2 regions of the Niveispirillum sp. GW835-FHT14G11 genome follow, and region 2 is predicted to be linked to the other one. Evidence: riboswitches for the same ligand, from Rfam matches in the RefSeq annotation. Region 2 holds a riboswitch; the other holds the start of a gene.

Region 1 (4,415 bases), on a different contig from region 2:
CAGCTGTGCCACCCCCACCATCTGTTCCGCACTGTCGGAGACGCCGCGCAGCAGGGCCCCCACCTCGCGCTCGAACCGGTCGGCCAGGGCCAGACGGTCGGCCTTCAGCTTGGCATCAGCCTCGGCATCCTTGCGATCCGCCTCCATGCGCAGACGCTCGGCCTGCGCCAGCCCGTCGCGGAATTCGACCACGGCTTCCGCCATATGCCCGATCTCATCCACCCGGTCGGTGCCGGGGATGGCGGATGTCAGGTCGCCGCGCCGCACGCGGGCCATGGCGTCGGTCAGGGCCAGGATGGGCCGGGCCAGGCTGTTGCCCATCAGCACGAACAGGCCGGCAGCCAGCGCGACCATCACGATGGCGATGATGGACAGGGTGGTGACGGACCGGGTCAGGGCCGCGTCGATCACGCGGGTCGGAACCGTGGTGACCAGCACCCAGCGTTCCTGAACGTCCTTGAAGCGCAAGGGCACGGCGGTGACCAGCCGTTCCTCCCCCTCCAGCCGGATGCTGGCCTGGATGGCATGGTCTTCCTGCTGGGCCTGGGCCACCAGATCGGCCAGGGGGCCCTTTTCCATTGGCTTGTTCAACTGCTCGGCCGTCGGATGCACCACCCAGTGGCCGTTCTGGGCCAGCAGGCGCACATCGCCCTGTTCCAGCGGGCGGAAGGCGGCGAACTGCTTCTGCAGGGCGGTCAGGGCCATGTCGGTGGTGGTGATGCCCACGGGCTTGCCGTCACGCCGGATCGGTGTGCTGACGGTGACCATCAGCACATCCTTGCCTTCCACCGGATAGATATAGGGAGCGGTCAGCATGGTACGGTTGGCGGCCAGCGGGTCCAGGTACCATTCCTTGATCCCGGCCTCCAGGGTCATCACCAGCGGTTCAACCCCTACCGTCCCGTCGGACTTGCGGAAGAAATAGGGCACGAAGCGGCCCGATGCATCAGCACCCTCCAGACCCTTGCCGGCCGTGTCGTCCCCGTCGAAACCACCGGGCTCGAACGCCACGGTTACGCCGACAATGTCGGGGTTGGCGGCCACGGCAGCGGTGGTCTGGCCCGCCAGCAGTTGCCGCGTGAAACCCCCTGTCCGCAGCCCGCCTTCGGCCTGAGCGTTGACAATGCGGACATTGTCGATGGCGTTTTCCACCAGATCGGACGCGATCAGGGTGAAGCCCGTCGTCGCCTCCGCCAGGGCCTGTCGTACCTGCCCGCCGGTGGTACGCTGCGACTGGACGGCGGCACCGATGGTCAGCGCGATGCCCAGACCCAGGCAAAGCCCGACGCCGGACAGGACGAGACGTGTCTTCAGGGAGGAACGGAGCGACCGGATCATGGGCATTTTCCCTTGGGGGCTTCGGGGGAATGGCTGCGCCCGCGTGCTTGCCGGATCCTTTCCCACCGCAGGGTGAGAATAGCGGCGCTTTGTTCAAGCTTTTTGACGGTGGTGCCGATTTTCGCCCGAGGCGGCGCATTGTTGTCCCCATGCCACATGGACGGGGGTGACATGCCGGGGCGGCTCCAAGGGTTTCCTTGCGCCCCCTTCGCGGGCGCGGTAAGACCCGTGCATCGATGGTTCCCCCGGCAACGGGGGTGAAAAGGGAATGCGGTTAAATTCCGCAGCTGCCCCCGCAACTGTAAGCGGCGAGCGAAGCCCGACATGGCCACTGGGAAACTGGGAAGGCCGGGCTGATGCTGTGACCCGTGAGCCAGGAGACCTGCCGTCGGCAATGCGTCGCGCGGCCATTGGGCGGGGTGCCCCGATGGGACGGTTTACCGTTTCGCGCCGGCGCTTCCGAAGGAGTGCGCGGGTGGAACGTTTGTTTGGAAAGGGGCCCGTGGCGGCCATCATCAGGTCCAGCATATCGGTGTGAAGGCAGAGGTTCCGCCATGGCGGAGCGCTGTCGATGCCGACCGCACGCACATCCCTCCGGATTCGTCAGAAAAGAACGGATCGGAGCCTTAGAAGTGAGCCACATTACCCATTTGCGCGCCACCCTGCTGGGTGCCGCCGCCATTCTGACCGCCATGCCGGCATGGGCCGACCCGACCCAGGTCGCCGAAATCATCGTCACCGCCAACAAGGTGCCGACCGCGCAGGCCCGCGTGGGCAGCACGGTCAATGTCATCGACGCCGCCGAGATCGAGCGCCGGCAGCAGGTGCAGGCCATCGATCTGCTGAAGCGCCTGCCGGGCGTGTCCATCTCCCGCAATGGCGGGCTGGGCAGCACCTCCACCGTCCGCCTGCGCGGGTCGGAAAGCGGCATGGTCAAGGTGCTGATCGACGGCGTGGAAGTGAACGACGCGTCGGGTGCCAACAACGAATTCGACTTCAACAGCCTGATGACCGGCGATATCGAGAAGATTGAGGTGCTGAAGGGTCCGCAAAGCGCGCTTTACGGCAATGACGCCATGGCCGGCGTGATCAATGTCATCACCCGGCGCGGCGAAGGCGAGACCCGGATCCGCGGCACGATCGAGGGCGGTTCCTATGGCACCTTCCGCCAGCAGGCCTCGCTGACTGGCGGCACCGAACAGGCTGATTACGCCCTGTCGGCCGCCAACCTGTCCACCGACGGTTTTTCCCGCACCTTCGTGGGCGACGAGAAGGATGGCACCGATGCCCGCTCCGTCAGCGGCCGGGTCGGTTTCCAGGCCAGCGAGATACTGCGCTTCGACCTGAATGCCGGCTGGTCCTGGCTGGACACCGAATTCGATCCGTTCGGCGGCGATGGCCCGTCGGACCAGGAGAAGGAGACGTGGCAGGTCCGCGGTGCGGCCAGCCTGTCACTGCTGGATGGCAAGTTCGAGAACAGCCTGGCGGCATCCTATGCCGGCACCGACCGCGATTTCGACGAACCCACGGGCTTCTATCGCTTCTCCACCTTCGACAGCCGGCGCAAGGCGCTGGATTATCAGGGCAATCTGCATCTGCGCGACAAGGATGTGGCCACCATCGGCCTGTCGGTGGATGAGGAGGATGCCAAGACCACCAACACGGTGGGCACCACCACCACCACCGGCCTGGATGACAAGGTCACCACCAAGTCGGCCTTTGCCCAGTATCAGGCGGCCCTGACCGATGACCTGACCGTCACCCTGGGCGGGCGCGTCGATGATCATGAGCAGTTCGGGACGGAAGGCACCTGGCGCGCCACCGGTGCGTATGAGGTGCCGACCACGGGCACCATCCTGCGCGCCAGCTATGGCACTGCCAACAAGGCGCCGACGCTGTATCAGCTGTACGACCCGTTCTATGGCAATGCCAGCCTGAAGGCCGAAGAGGGCAAAGGCGTGGATGCCGGGTTCGAGCAGCCGTTGCTGGATGGGCGTGTCAGCTTCGGCGCCAGCCTGTTCCGCAATGTTTATGACAACATGATCGCGTTTTCCAACGGCTATATCAATGTCGCCAAGGCGCGGACCAAGGGTGTGGAACTGACCTTCCAGGCGCAGCCGGTGGAAAGCGTGCTGATCCAGGCCAACTATACCTATCTGGAAGCCAAGGACCGCCGTACGGGCCGCGACCTGCCGCGCCGGCCGCAGGACACGATCAACGCGTCGGTGGACTGGACCGTCGCCCAGGGCATCGATCTGGGGGCCGCCCTGCGCTATGCCGGCAAGCAGCGCGACACGGCGTCCGCCACCGCGCCCATCCTGGATGATTACACCGTCGTGGACTTCACGGCCCGCTGGGCGGTGCTGGACAATGTCAGCCTGTTCGGCCGGGTGGAGAACCTGTTCGATGAGGATTACCAGGAGGTTCGCACCTATCGCGCGCCGGGCCGGTCGGCCTATGGCGGCGTGACGGTGACGTTCTGATGCGGATCGGCGTCGCCCTGCTTCTGGCAGCCCTGACGGCCACCCCGGTAGGGGCGGCGCCGAACCCACATCCCGCTGGGCGTGTGGTTTCGCTGTCGCTTTGCGCTGACCAGTTCCTGCTGGCGCTGGGCGTGCCGAGCCAGATCGCCGGGCTGACGCGGCTGGCGGGGGACGACCATCTGTCGCCCTATGCCGCGCAGGCCGCCGGGATGGTGACGCATGACGGGACGGCGGAAGCCGTGCTGATGCTGAAGCCCGATCTGGTGGTGGCCGGTGGATACGCCAGGGCCCAGACGGTGGGCATGCTGGAACGGCTGGGCGTGCCGGTGCTGAAGCTGAAATCGGCGCAGCGGCTGGACGAGATCCCGGCGCAGATCGAACAGGTGGCCAAGGCCCTGGGCAGGGATGCCGAGGGCCAGCGCCTTGCCGACGATCTGCGGGCCCGCCTGGCCGGCCCCGGACCGGGCCCACGGCCCACGGCGGCACTCTACCGGCCGGGGAGTGAGGTGCCGGGCACGCGCGGCATCGTCAATGACATGATGAATGCCGCCGGGCTGGAGAATATCGGTGGGCGGATGACGGGCCGGCCCAATG
Region 2 (4,415 bases):
AACTCGTCCAGCGCCTGTTCCAGGGCCGCCAGATCGCCATGCAGCCCGGCCGGCATCGGCGGTGGCGGCAGATGACCGACCAGCACCGCACCCAGGCGGCGGCGGGCCTGCACGCCCTCACCCGGATTATTCAGCACGAACGGGTAGAGACAGGGCACCGGCCCCAGTGCCACCTCCGGCCAGCAATCGGCCGACAGCGCCACCGCCTTGCCCGGCAGCCATTCCAGCGTGCCATGCGCCCCCACCTGCACCATGGCATGGATGCCGATGCGGTGACGCAGCCACAGATGAAACGCCAGATAGCCATGGCTGGGCGGGGTATCGGGTGCGTGATGCTGGCTGCTGGACAGGGGCCCATGCCCACGCGAGGGCTGTACCGCCACCAGCACCTTGCCGCAGCGGATGACAGGGAACCGGAATTCGTCCCCAACGAATAACGGGTCCCGATCCTCCCCGCCCCGTTCACCGCTGATCCGGTCGCGCGCACCATTGCCCGCCAAGGCGCGATAATCATCCAGCGACAGCGCGGCCCCGTCTGGCAGCGGGCCGGCCAGCATCGCCATCATCCCGTCCGGCGCTTGTGTTGCGTCGTATCCCGCTTCCCCCAGCGCCGCCAGGATGGCGTGCACGCTGGCTGGCGTATCCAGCCCCACCGCATAGCCCACACCACCCCGTCCCGGATAGTTGGACAAGACAAGCGCCAGCCGCCGTGCCGCCCGCGGCGTGCGGGCCAACCGGGCCCACGCCGCTGCCCGGTCGGCCAGAGCATCGATCCGGTCGGGCAGCGGCCGGCTGACCACCGGTGCATATTGAAGATCGGGATCGTACAATGCCTCGGCCTTGAAGGCGACGGCCGGGCCAGGGCAACGCCCGTCCATCTCCGGCAGCACGATATTCATCGCCATGTCCGCCGGCCCCAACCCGGCCACCCCCGCCCGCCATGCGGCCTGGGTCCCGATGGACAGGACCATCTGCAGAACGGGCACATCGGCTGCATCCAGGGGGGAGGCATCGGCGCCGGTTGCGATGGCGGAAAATCCGGTGGCGTTCAACACGACGACCGGCCGCAACCGCGCCAGTTCGCCGGCCAGCCAAGAGCCCGCCGCCGCATCCTTCAGGCTGGTCGCATGGAACAGGTGCGGCGCCAAACCGCGCGCGGCCAGCGCATCGGCCATGGCATGCATGGGCTCCACATCGCCGGCCTGCAGGTGGGAGCGGTAGAAGACCAGCGCCACGGGCGGCGCCTCCGCTGCCACCGCCCCCGACCATCCCATGTAGCGGCCGAAGCGGGGCAGTGGCGCCGCCGGCCGCCACTCGGCGTCATGCCCCGTCAGGCTGGCGGCAAAGGCCAGCATATGGGCGGCATTGTCGATGCCGCCCTCGCGGAAATAAGACCAGAGCTGACGCGCGGCCGACAGCGCCACGGTACCGGCCGCGTCCAGCGCTGCATCGGCCGCATCCTCCCCCGGCAGGGCCGCCAGCATGACCCCTTGCCGGCGGCAGGTCTGGGCCAGCCGTTCCAGGCCATAGCGCCAGTATCCCGCCCCGCCATTCAGCCGCAGGATCACAAGCTTCGACCCGGTCACTACCTTTTCCAGATAGAGATCGACCGACAGTGGATGGCCCAGCCGCGACAGGCTGGCCAGCCGCAGGTCGGGCAGCCGGTGGCGCTCCCGCCGCCACGCGGCGGCGGCCAGGGCCAGATCGCTGCTGGAAAAGGACAGCAGCACCAGGGTGGCCGGGCTCTGTTCCAGATCCTCGGCCGCCGGCGGTGCCGCCAGATCGACCTCACGGGTCGGCAGCAGGTGCATGGCTCAGCCGGCCAGGGCCGCTGCCACCGCCCCCTGGTCGATGCCATGCTCGGCGATCACCACCAGCCGCGACCGCTTCTCCTCCCCCGGACGCCACAGCCGGTCGAAGCCGGCCTGCACCCGGCCGCCCACGCCCTGGACCAGCAGGCGCATGGGCTTGCCGGGCACCTCGACAAAACCCTTTAGGCGCAGGATACCAAAGCGATCGGCCACAGCGCTCAGCCGCTCCGCCAGCACCACCGGATCGGACTGCGGCCCCAGATCGACGCTGAAGCTGGTGAAATCCTCATGATCATGGTCATCCTCGCCATCATGATGGCTGGGACGGTTGGCCAGATCGTCCTCCGCCGCCGCACCCACGCCCAGCAGCACGCGCGGGTCGATGCGGCCTTCTGTTGCGTGTAGGATGCGGCCGCGCGGCGCCTCCGCCCGGACCAGGGCGTCGATTGCCGGCAGGGTTTCCGGGGCCACCAGATCGGTCTTCGACACCACGATCAGGTCGGCGCACAGCAACTGGCCCTCGAATACCTCCATCACCGGCGTGTCGTGATCGACGATGCCGGCGGCATCGCGCTGCGCGTCCAGGGTGGCGGGATCGGGCGCGAAGCGGCCGGCGGCCACAGCATCGGCATCCACCACGGCGACGACGCCATCCACCGTCACGCGGGTGCGCAAATCGGGCCAGTTGAAGGCCCGGACCAGCGGCTTGGGCAGGGCCAAGCCGCTAGTTTCGATGATGATATGATCGGGCGGAAGCGGGCGGGCCAGCAGCTTCTCGATGGCCGGCACGAAATCATCGGCCACGGTGCAGCACAGGCAGCCATTGGCCAGCTCGATGATGTCATCCTCCGCGCAGGCCGCCACCCCGCAACCACGCAGGACGGCGCCATCCACGCCGACATCGCCGAATTCATTGATGATCAGGGCCAGTCGGCGCCCCTCGGCATTCTCCAGCAGATGGCGGATCAGCGTGGTCTTGCCGGCGCCCAGGAAGCCGGTGACGATGGTGGCCGGCACCTTGCCGGCCGGTTGGGTATGCGACATGCGAATATCTCCTCAGGCCCGCCACCCCGGCGGGTTGGATTGCATCACAGGCGTCGGCAGGTCTCCTGGCTCGCGGGTCATGGCGCCCCGCCCGGCCTTCCCGGTCCCAATGACGGGGCCAGTGGCATGGGTGGACGAAGCGCATCGCCGCCTACAGTTGCGGGGTCAGCTGCGGCATCAGGCTGTAACACCTTGAACCGCATTCCCTATTCTCCCCGGCTTTGGCGACCGGGGCACCGTCGCGGGCCGGATCGTGCCCGGCCTGATCCTGGGAAGCAACAGGGAAAGCGATAGGGGCAGGCCGTGACGCCTGATCGGGGACGCATCCAGGTTCAGGCGAAGAAGCGCTTCGCCTGTTGGGGCGAGGGCACCAGGCACAGCTCCCGCTTGCCGAACAGGCGGTAACGGTTGTCGGCCAGACGATCATACAGCCAGTCGGTCAACACCACGGGCAGCAGCTCGAAGGCCCGTGTCCAGGACCAGGGGGCCCGCAGCCGCCGCGCCAGCCGGAAGGCCGCACGCGACCGCAACAATGCCTCCCCTGCCTCGATATAGACGAAGCTGTTGGTCAGGTGCGGCATGCCGATGGCGGCCAGCACGGCCCTGCCTGCCACCGACTGCACGGCGGCGAACTGGATTTCATGGTCGGCTTCCGTCGCCAGGATGAAGCGTACCGACCCGTTGCACAGGTTGCACACCCCGTCGAACAGGCAGGTCGGCCCCCGCAATAGCCGTTCCAGGACGACTGGATCGGTCCCGATATTCCCCGTGCTCATCGCAACCCCATCCTGTCCAGCTTCTTCAGCAACCCCACGCGCGACAGGCCCAGCAGGCGGGCGGCATGGGTATGGTTATGGCCCGTCTCCGCCAGCGCCTGAATGATCATACGGCGTTCCAGGGCAGCCACCTCCTGGTCCAGTGTGCGCCGGCCGGCGGGCGGTGCGTCGGTGGCCGGAAGCGTCCCCTCCTCCCCCGCCGCAAAGGCCAGATCGACCGCATCAAGCAGCCTATCGCCGCCATCCCCCGGCCCGGCCAGGGTCGCGGCACATTCCACCAGGGCGCGGAGTTCGCGCACATTGCCGCGCCATTCCCGGCCCGACAGCCAATCCAGCGCGTCGGGGGTAAAGCGGGCCGGACCGCCCGATGCGCGGCGCAGGAACAGGGTAGCCAGCACCGGTACATCCTCCGGCCGTTCCGCCAGTGGCGGGGTCCGCAGCACCATGCCGCGCAACCGGTAATACAGATCCTCATGGAACCACCCCTCCCTCACCATCGCCTCCAGGTCGCGGTGGGTGGCGGCGACGACGCGGGTATCGGCCTTGCGCACCTCCCGCCCGCCCACGGGCTGATAGGTGCCTTCCTGAAGGAAACGCAGCAGCTTCACCTGCATGGGGGCCGGCATCTCCCCCACCTCGTCCAGGAACAGGGTGCCGCGATGGGCCGTCTCCACCAGGCCGGGCCGGTCGGCATGGGCACCGGTGAAGCTGCCTTTCAGATGGCCGAACAGCTCGGTTTCCAGCAGTTCGGCGGGGATGGCGCCGCAATGGACGGGGACGAAGG

Evidence for each region. A riboswitch is a leader RNA that binds a small molecule or an ion and turns the genes downstream of it on or off. The one in region 2 is predicted to bind cobalamin.
Region 1: linked by a shared signal. The riboswitch ahead of AC1Q7F_RS13300 (TonB-dependent receptor plug domain-containing protein) and the one ahead of cobW (cobalamin biosynthesis protein CobW) in region 2 are both predicted to bind cobalamin.

Annotation. Positions count from the first base shown of each region.
Region 1 covers NZ_JBXAFZ010000006.1:214,531-218,945, forward strand. Annotated here, with positions in the region: gene AC1Q7F_RS13295 (methyl-accepting chemotaxis protein) at 1-1,338, opposite strand, end outside; cobalamin riboswitch at 1,559-1,742, shown strand; gene AC1Q7F_RS13300 (TonB-dependent receptor plug domain-containing protein) at 1,971-3,821, shown strand; gene AC1Q7F_RS13305 (ABC transporter substrate-binding protein) at 3,821-4,415, shown strand, end outside.
Region 2 covers NZ_JBXAFZ010000011.1:257,246-261,660, reverse strand. Annotated here, with positions in the region: gene cobN (cobaltochelatase subunit CobN) at 1-1,811, opposite strand, end outside; gene cobW (cobalamin biosynthesis protein CobW) at 1,815-2,855, opposite strand; cobalamin riboswitch at 2,894-3,111, opposite strand; gene AC1Q7F_RS20945 (thiol-disulfide oxidoreductase DCC family protein) at 3,188-3,631, opposite strand; gene AC1Q7F_RS20940 (sigma-54-dependent transcriptional regulator) at 3,628-4,415, opposite strand, start outside.